DNA from 2 places in the Desulfosporosinus sp. genome. Region 1 is predicted to be linked to the other one. Evidence: riboswitches for the same ligand, from Rfam matches in the RefSeq annotation. Region 1 holds a riboswitch; the other holds the start of a gene.

Region 1 (4,281 bases):
ATGCATTTTGTATTAAGTTTTATTATGCTTGAGTATACTTCATAAATATGTTAGTCTAATCCCCATAATGATACACACGTATACAAAGAGAGGATGATCTATGGCTATGCCACAAAATGAAGCATCAAATCGTGCAATTATTACCGTATTAGGTCGTGACCAGATTGGAATTATCGCATGGGTCTCAGGGCGACTCGCAGAATATAGCGTGAACATCTTGGACATCAGTCAAACTATCTTGAACGAATTTTTTACCATGATCATGGTAGTTGACCTAGAACCTTCTTCTATAGAACTTGTTGATTTGTCAGTCTCCCTGGAACAAGAGGGAAATGAGAAGGGGCTACAGGTAAAGGTTCAACACGAGGACATATTTACCTTTATGCATCGTATCTAAGTTGAAATCCAGAAGTAATTTCTAAAGATACTCAAGAAGTATTTAAGAAAGGAATAGTGGAGGGCATCATGACTATTACGTTCGCACAAGAAGAAATACAACAAACGATTAATATGATACATAAGGAAAACCTTGATATTCGAACCATTACCATGGGGATCAGTCTGCTTGATTGCAGCTCAGAAGATATTGCTAAAATGGAAAAGAATATCTACGACAAAATCACCAAAAATGCAGGGCGTTTAGTGACCGTAGGTGAGCAAATTTCAGCTCGTTATGGGATTCCTATTATTAATAAACGAGTTTCAGTTACTCCTATAGCGATTGCCGCTGCACAAATGAACTCAGAAGAAATGGTGCGGATCGCTAAGGTGTTAAATAAGGCTGCTCGTGAGATTGGCATTAATTTTATCGGTGGTTTTTCTTCCCTGGTTCAAAAAGGATTTACGGCAGGAGATAGGGCACTTATTGACTCTATCCCACAAGCTCTAAGTGAAACGGAATTTGTTTGTTCGTCCGTGAATATTGGATCTACTAAAGCAGGAATCAACATGGATGCAGTTCTTAAAATGGGTAAAGTGATTCTAGAATCGGCACAACTTACTGCAGACAGTGATGGTATAGCGGCTGCAAAACTAGTGGTCTTCTGTAATGCACCAGAGGATAATCCTTTCATGGCAGGGGCTTTTCACGGCGTAGGAGAACCGGATTGTGTTATCAATGTCGGTGTAAGTGGGCCAGGAGTTGTAGCAAAGGTTGTCAAAGAATATCCAGAAGCAGATTTTAGCGAGCTTTCTAATCTGATTAAACAAACCTCTTTCAAAATAACCCGTATGGGTGAGTTAATAGGGCGTGCTGCCTCGAAGTCCTTAAGTGTTCCTTTCGGAATTGTAGACCTTTCCTTGGCACCAACACCTGCTATAGGAGACAGTGTTGCCGAAATACTTGAGAATATGGGACTTGAACGATGCGGTACACATGGTACTACAGCAGCCTTGGCTTTACTCAATGATGCCGTTAAAAAGGGAGGAGCGATGGCTTCGTCTCATGTTGGAGGGTTGAGTGGAGCTTTTATTCCTGTTTCAGAGGATGCAGGAATGGTAAGGGCTGTCGAAGAAGGAGCATTGACCCTGGATAAGTTGGAAGCCATGACTTGTGTTTGTTCTGTTGGTCTAGATATGATTGCCTTGCCAGGTGACGTAAGTTCAGAAACGATTTCGGCTATCATTGCGGATGAAGCAGCAATAGGGATGATTAATAAGAAAACAACTGCCGTTCGAGTGATCCCTGCAATCGGTAAGAAGGCTGGAGATCGGGTAGAATTCGGAGGGCTTTTAGGAGGAGCACCAGTCATTGCCATCCATCCCTATTCTTCAAACATGTTTGTTCGCCGTGGAGGGCGAATACCAGCGCCGATTATCAGTCTCACAAACTAATCAATTTTATTGTGATTTAGGGAAAAGACCTCTTTTTAAGGAGGTCTTTTTTATTATTTAACCGGCCACCTCTATATGAATGCCAATTTAATACTTATAACTTTATGAGATAAATGGAGCCTAATGCTGTGGCTTTGGACATCAAGAAGAGGATAGAAATGGTCTCTGAGGAATATAATGGATGAATGTATCGTCCAAATAAGGATACACTGTTATAGGGGTTTTGAGTGGACAACCCCATAGCAATATAAAAGAGGGTGCAGGTTCTTACCCCTAGAAGGATTTTAGGTGTGATAATCCTCGTAAAAATGGGGATTTTCTTATATAAAGGGATTAATTACCTTAACTAAAATGCAGGACATTTTCTGTTTGTCTCGAATATTATTATTTATAGTAAGAGCTGAATCCAAAGCCTATCCTTTGGAGCGGGGGATTATTTTGGGGTGAATCACGTTGCCTTTCACGTGTAGGGCTAACACCTACTGCCCGAATCCGTCAACTAACCTCGTAAGCTAAGAAAGGTGGACAAATCCTTGGTAGTTTTCTCATCTACACGAAAGTGGTTGGGAAGCGTTTCTTTAGCAGGCCTGCTTTTAGCTAGTAGCTTACCGGCATTAGCTTCAAATGAGATTAATTCAACAAAAAGTGAGACCGCGTTGAAGCCTTTGCTGACAGCTTCTACTATTTCGGCCAAGGAAACTTATACTCAAACGGTGCGCAAGCAAATGCAATGGATCCCTAACCCTGTAGAAACGAAGATAAGTGTGGAAAATACAGCCACACCTGAAGAATCAGTTCCAAATCCAGTCGCTGTTGCAAAAATAGTAGCTGAACCTACAATAAAGGTCCAAACCCAGAAAAAAGAACAACCTACTAAGAGCATTACAAAACCAATTCAAGTCGCAACTGCAGTTGCACCCAAGCCAAAGGCAAAAGCCACTCCCACACCAAAGCCACAAATATCTCGTTCAAGCAGCTCTACCCTTGTAGATAATGCTCAAAGCCTTCAAGGTGTAGCTTACGTCTATGGAGGAACCAGCAAGAGAGGCTTTGATTGTTCGGGATATACTCAATATGTCTTTAAGGGCTCAGGTATTTCCTTGCCGAGGACATCTCAAGAGCAATTTAATGTGGGGTCAAGTGTTAAGAAGGACCAACTACAAACAGGTGATTTAGTATTCTTTACGACCTATGCTAAGGGAGCGTCACACGTTGGCATTTATGTCGGCGGTGGTAAATTTATTCATGCATCCAATAGCGGCGTTCGTACTACAAGCCTTAGTGATAGCTATTATGCAAATCGTTATCTTGGCGCTCGTCGCGTTAACTAGGACGGGTATTTATTATGGCTGAACCTATTTGAAGAAAAAAGTACAGCATGGACTTTTTAGAGTTCTTGCTGTACTTTTTGTTACTATCAGACCCCTATGTCGCTTTGCGGCAGCAACTCAAGGGCAGTGTCATCCTGAAGGAGGCACGACTGAAGGATCTAGATTCTTCGCTATCGCTCAGGATGACATTAACCTAAACTTATTTTCAGGGCAGCGGTAACCAGGGGATTGGTTTGAATTTTATACATTCGCCGCCTGGTTTAGTTATGGAGTATGACGAATTATGAATATAATAATCCGTTAATGAGCAATTGCGAGTTCGTTTGAAGTAACACTTACGACATAATTCCACTCGGTAGTTTAGGATCAACGGAGTCCCCCCTTATGGTCTTCCTTTAAAGAATTTGTACAAAAGTATTCATGGATGGTCGTAGCAGCGTTTTGAGGCAGTCCGGCTGCTTGAAGCTCCTCAATACTTGCTTGCTGAATGTCCTCAAGGGATGAAAAGTGACGTAATAGGCTCTGTTTGCGTTTTGGTCCGATACCTGAGATGTTATCAAGGGCAGAGAGGGTCATATTTTTTGCCCGCTGTTGTCTATGAAAGGTAATGGCAAAACGATGGACTTCGTCCTGAATTCTATTGAGCAGAAAGAATGTAGGATGGTTTCTAGTTAAAGGGACCTGAGTCCCAGACTGATCGATAAGCCCATGAGTTTGATGACGGTCATTTTTAACCATTCCAGCAACTGGAATTACTAGGTTTAATTCCTTTAAAGCCATTAAAGCTGCTTTGATTTGCCCCTTACCACCGTCAACTAAAATTAGATTTGGAAGAAGTTCTTTCTCCGAAACTAGCCTTGCATATCTGCGCCGAACAACTTGTTTCATGGCAGCAGTATCATCAAATGTCTCCATCGGTTGTATTTTAAACTTACGATATCCTCTGCGCTGAGGTTTACCTTCGACGAATTGTACCATACCGGCAACGGTATGAGTCCCTGCAATGTTTGAAATATCAAAAGCTTCTATGCGGCTGGGACATGGGATCCCTAAGAGTTCCCCAAGTGTTGCTAAAGCTTGATGGTTATCATTTTGTTGGTTTACCTCAAGGGTAATT
Region 2 (4,281 bases), on a different contig from region 1:
CTCCCCGACCAGCCAGTACGGTTGCTCCACTCATACCTTTAGATCCTGCAACAAGAATACCTTTTCCATGAGTTCCTTTATGCCCTTTAAGTTGGCGAATTGGAATCAGGCCTCGAATATCATCATCCATCAACACAAAGGTTGAGATTCCTTCTTCCATTAAGTAGGATTCCGGAATAGAGATAGGATCAACGACGACTCTTCCACAATACTCTGGACCCTCACCGAGAAAAAGACCCCACTTAGGAAGCCCAAAGGTAACTGTCGTTTGGGCACAAACCGCAGTTCGATAAACTTTTCCGGTATTAGCCTCAACTCCACTAGGAATATCAATGGATATCACCCAGCCAGGAGTACGGTTGACTTCGTCCACATAGTCTTCAACTAAACTAGGCAAAGCTCCACGCATTCCGATTCCAAAAAGTGCATCTACAACGATATCGGCCTGCGCTAAAGCTAAACGTGTTAAACGACGTTGCTTTTCCCCTTCGATGACAAACAGTTTACCAATGGTACCGTGAAAAAGCCTTAAGTTTAAAGCAGCATCCCCTTTTAGTTCCTCTAGTGGAGCAAATACTAAGACCGTCACATCCATACCCTGAAGTACTAAATGCCGAGCAACAGCCAACCCATCTCCGCCGTTATTTCCCTTCCCGACTAGAACAACTGCCTTCCTACCACTTAATCCTTCTTTTCCTATTTTAGGGAGACAACGCCGTATTTCTTCGACGACTGCCCAGGCTGCATTTTCCATAAGGAGCAAACTTGGAATACCATAATGATGAATGGCTTTTTCTTCAATTTGCCGCATCTGTTCTGCATTGACCACACGCACTTTCTCCACCTCAGTTCAATAGTTTAAGACAGAATTGCAAACGCCATGGCCTGGGTTCGATTGTGGGATAAACTTACTCGGACTAGGGATCCACCCCTAGCACGAACCCGATCCATAGCAATCGAGCTGAGATAAACTAACGGCTCTCCACTAAGATCACTCAAAATTTCTATATCGTGCCAGGATACCCCACGTAAACCTGCCCCCAATGTTTTCAGAATCGCTTCTTTACCGGCGAAACGGGCTGCATAACTTTGAATACTTTTTCCGGCCAAAGCCTCTAGCTCTCGCGCAGTGAAAAGACGCTCAGATAGTCTAGGTTGGCGTCTAAAGGCCTGTTCCACTCGTTGTATCTCAATAATATCAATCCCTGGATGCATTTTGCTTACCCCACCAAAAGAATAGACCTTAATTTCTGTTGCCCCTCTGCAGAGCCTGCTACTAGTAAGACATCTTCCCCACGAAGGACAAGACTAGCGTCCGGTGAAAACTGTTCTAACCCATCTCTTACCACTGCAACAATCGTTGCCCCAGTACGCTCTCGAACCTTTAATTCCCGCAACGTTTTGCCAATAGCGGGAGAGGTCTTCCCTATTTCAATTTCGCCGACATCCAACCAACGAGACATTAACCTATCAGTGTAACCTAGAAACTTGTTAAGATGACTTTCAATCTTTAGATCCGTTTCGCGCCTTTGATCCATAAGCTTTTTAAGATCTTCAACAAAGACTTGAATTTCTCCTTTTTGATCAAAGGACTTAACAAACTTTTCTGCCATGGCTTTTGACGTTACAGTTATACCTATGCCTTGGCTTACCATAACCACACCGACATTTTGCAAAACTGCAATAGCCCGGCGAATAGTTTCTGGAGATACGTTATACCGCCCCGCTAACGTCGAACGACCATGAATTTTAACCCCCTCATGATATTCTCCCATCATGATGGCGTGAGCTATATCAAGAGCAATTTCCTGATACCGAGCCTTTTCCAACCAATCCAACCCCTTATCTATATCGAGAATTCCATACTATTATAACATAGCCAAATCTAAGTGACATCATGCTCTTGACAGGTAACAACTCTTATGTTAGTATAAGGTTGTTAGTAAAAATAAAATCCTTATGCTAGCTGAATTTCCAAAAGGAAAACGGGGGAACCACTTTTAGGGGTGAATCGCCAGATGGCGAAGAGCAGTTTCAGCTCTAACCCGACAGCTAACCTCGTAAGCGTTGAAACACGGAAGCGTGATGTTTTACGTTTTTCTTTGGGAACCGACACTTTAGATTGGTTCTTTTTTGTTTTCAAAAACTACTTGACCACTCCTACTAACTACAAAAAAGCAAGCATAATGGAGCAAATTTACTTTGGAAACAATTAAGGAGGGATATATATGGCTGTCGAACTTCAAGAACGTTCGAATACCTTTCGACAATTCGCACTAAAGCGAGCAGTTGAGCTTAAACAAATGGTTACACCTTATATAAATAATTCCAGAACCATTCCAACCGGGCTATCCCTTTCGAAAGTCTACGAATCCCGTCGTGCAAATATACTAAGCTACTTTGGTGCAACACTTGAAGACTGGGAAAATTGGCACTGGCAAATGGCCAATAGAATTACAGACCCCGATGCCTTGATTGCTCTGCTTCCTGGCTTAACCTCAGATCAATGTGAAGAAATTGAACGTGTTGGTAAAACATTTCGTTGGGCCGTATCCCCTTATTATTTAAGTTTGATGAGTGATACGGATTCCTTGGATCCAATACGACTGCAAGGATTGCCTACTATAGCTGAACTTGACGAAGACTTTGGAGAAGAAGACCCTATGGGAGAAGGTATCACGTCTCCTGCTCCTGGCATTACAAGGCGATACCCTGACCGCTTAATTATCAACGTCACTAATATGTGTGCTATGTACTGCCGACACTGCCAGCGCAGGCGTAATATCGGAGAAACCGATACCCATACACCACGAACTCAGCTTAAGGCTGCACTCGATTATATTCGAGCAAACCCTGAGATTCGAGACGTCTTAGTAACCGGAGGAGATGCCTTACTGCTAAGTGATCTAACCCTAGATTGGCTGCTTGGAGAACTCCACGCTATTCCTCACGTTGAAATCAAACGGCTTGGGACAAGGGCCCCCGTAACTCTGCCAATGCGCATTACGGATGAATTATGCTCAATACTTGCAAAATATCCGCCGCTCTATATTAATACACAATTCAATCACCCCAAAGAAGTCACTGAAGACGCCAAAAAAGCGGCTGACAGACTAATTTCAGCCGGAGTGGTTTTAGGGAATCAAGCAGTTTTACTCAAAGGAATAAATCATCAACCAGAGGTTATGAAGAAGCTTAATCAGGAGCTCCTTAAAATCAGGGTTCGTCCTTACTATATATTTCATGCTAAAAATGTTAAGGGTACACGTCATTTTGTTCCTCGCATTCAAGATGGACTTGCCGTAATGGATCAATTGCGAGGGTATACTTCTGGACTTGCTGTGCCAACCTATATTATTAATGCCCCTAAGGGCGGAGGCAAGACACCCATATTACCCCAATACCTTATGGACCTTAATGAAAACAAAGCAGTTTTGCGTACTTGGGAAGGAAAGCTTGTCCAGTACGAAACACCGTAAATCAGGATGATTCAAACGTTATCTAGGAGGAGAGTGCGATATGAAGGAACGTCTTAATAATGACCAAATTGCACAACGGATTATTCAAACAAATTCAGATATCAAGCGTTACTTGAATTTAGCACCGGGCTTCAAACCTCTGCCGACCCAACCTAACACTAAAAACGACTATTATAGTATACCCATGTCTCAAACAATGTCTCCACGGCCTATCCTTAGGCCATGACTTCTTCTCCTTCTCTATTTAGCGATCCTTAGGATCGCTATTTTTTTGCCCATTTTCCTTGCCATGTGTCCCGTCGTTCTAACTCTGCATCAATGGCATTAAGGACCTCCCACTTTTTTCTGCTCCAAAGGGGCCCAATAAGATCCTCTGGAGGACCATCTCCTGTCAACCGATGAATCACCATCTCTGGTGGTAGGATTTCCAGAATATCAACGACTAAGGAGACATAGTCTTCCTTCGTCATGAGTTCAAAAGGCTTCTGCTCATACATTTTTGCTAAGGGGGTTCCTCGTAGCACATGCAACAAATGAAGTTTAATTCCCTGAATCGGTAGACTGGCCACTGCCTGTGCTGTTTCCAACATCTCTGCTTTTGATTCGCCTGGTAACCCCAGAATTATATGAGCACAAACCCGTATTCCTCTGGACCGTAATTGATCAAGTCCCTCGAGGAACTGAGAATAATTATGCCCTCTTTTGATCCAATCCATGGTTCGATCATGTTTACTTTGCAAGCCTAGCTCTACCCATAAATAGGTCCGCTGATTTAGTTCTTCTAGGTAATCCAGCACATCCT

Evidence for each region. A riboswitch is a leader RNA that binds a small molecule or an ion and turns the genes downstream of it on or off. The one in region 1 is predicted to bind cyclic di-AMP.
Region 2: linked by a shared signal. The riboswitch ahead of eam (glutamate 2,3-aminomutase) and the one ahead of HGJ98_RS05275 (C40 family peptidase) in region 1 are both predicted to bind cyclic di-AMP.

The regions. Positions count from the first base shown of each region.
Region 1 covers NZ_JABZFS010000022.1:3,761-8,041, forward strand. Annotated here, with positions in the region: gene HGJ98_RS05265 (ACT domain-containing protein) at 101-397, shown strand; gene HGJ98_RS05270 (PFL family protein) at 466-1,833, shown strand; cyclic di-AMP (ydaO/yuaA leader) riboswitch at 2,222-2,362, shown strand; gene HGJ98_RS05275 (C40 family peptidase) at 2,367-3,164, shown strand; gene HGJ98_RS05280 (hypothetical protein) at 3,193-3,384, shown strand; gene uvrC (excinuclease ABC subunit UvrC) at 3,531-4,281, opposite strand, start outside.
Region 2 covers NZ_JABZFS010000077.1:31,700-35,980, forward strand. Annotated here, with positions in the region: gene HGJ98_RS18460 (NAD(P)H-hydrate dehydratase) at 1-835, opposite strand, end outside; gene acpS (holo-ACP synthase) at 859-1,215, opposite strand; gene HGJ98_RS18470 (TrkA C-terminal domain-containing protein) at 1,221-1,829, opposite strand; cyclic di-AMP (ydaO/yuaA leader) riboswitch at 1,955-2,082, shown strand; gene eam (glutamate 2,3-aminomutase) at 2,229-3,479, shown strand; gene HGJ98_RS18480 (hypothetical protein) at 3,520-3,705, shown strand; gene HGJ98_RS18485 (TIGR01212 family radical SAM protein) at 3,743-4,281, opposite strand, start outside.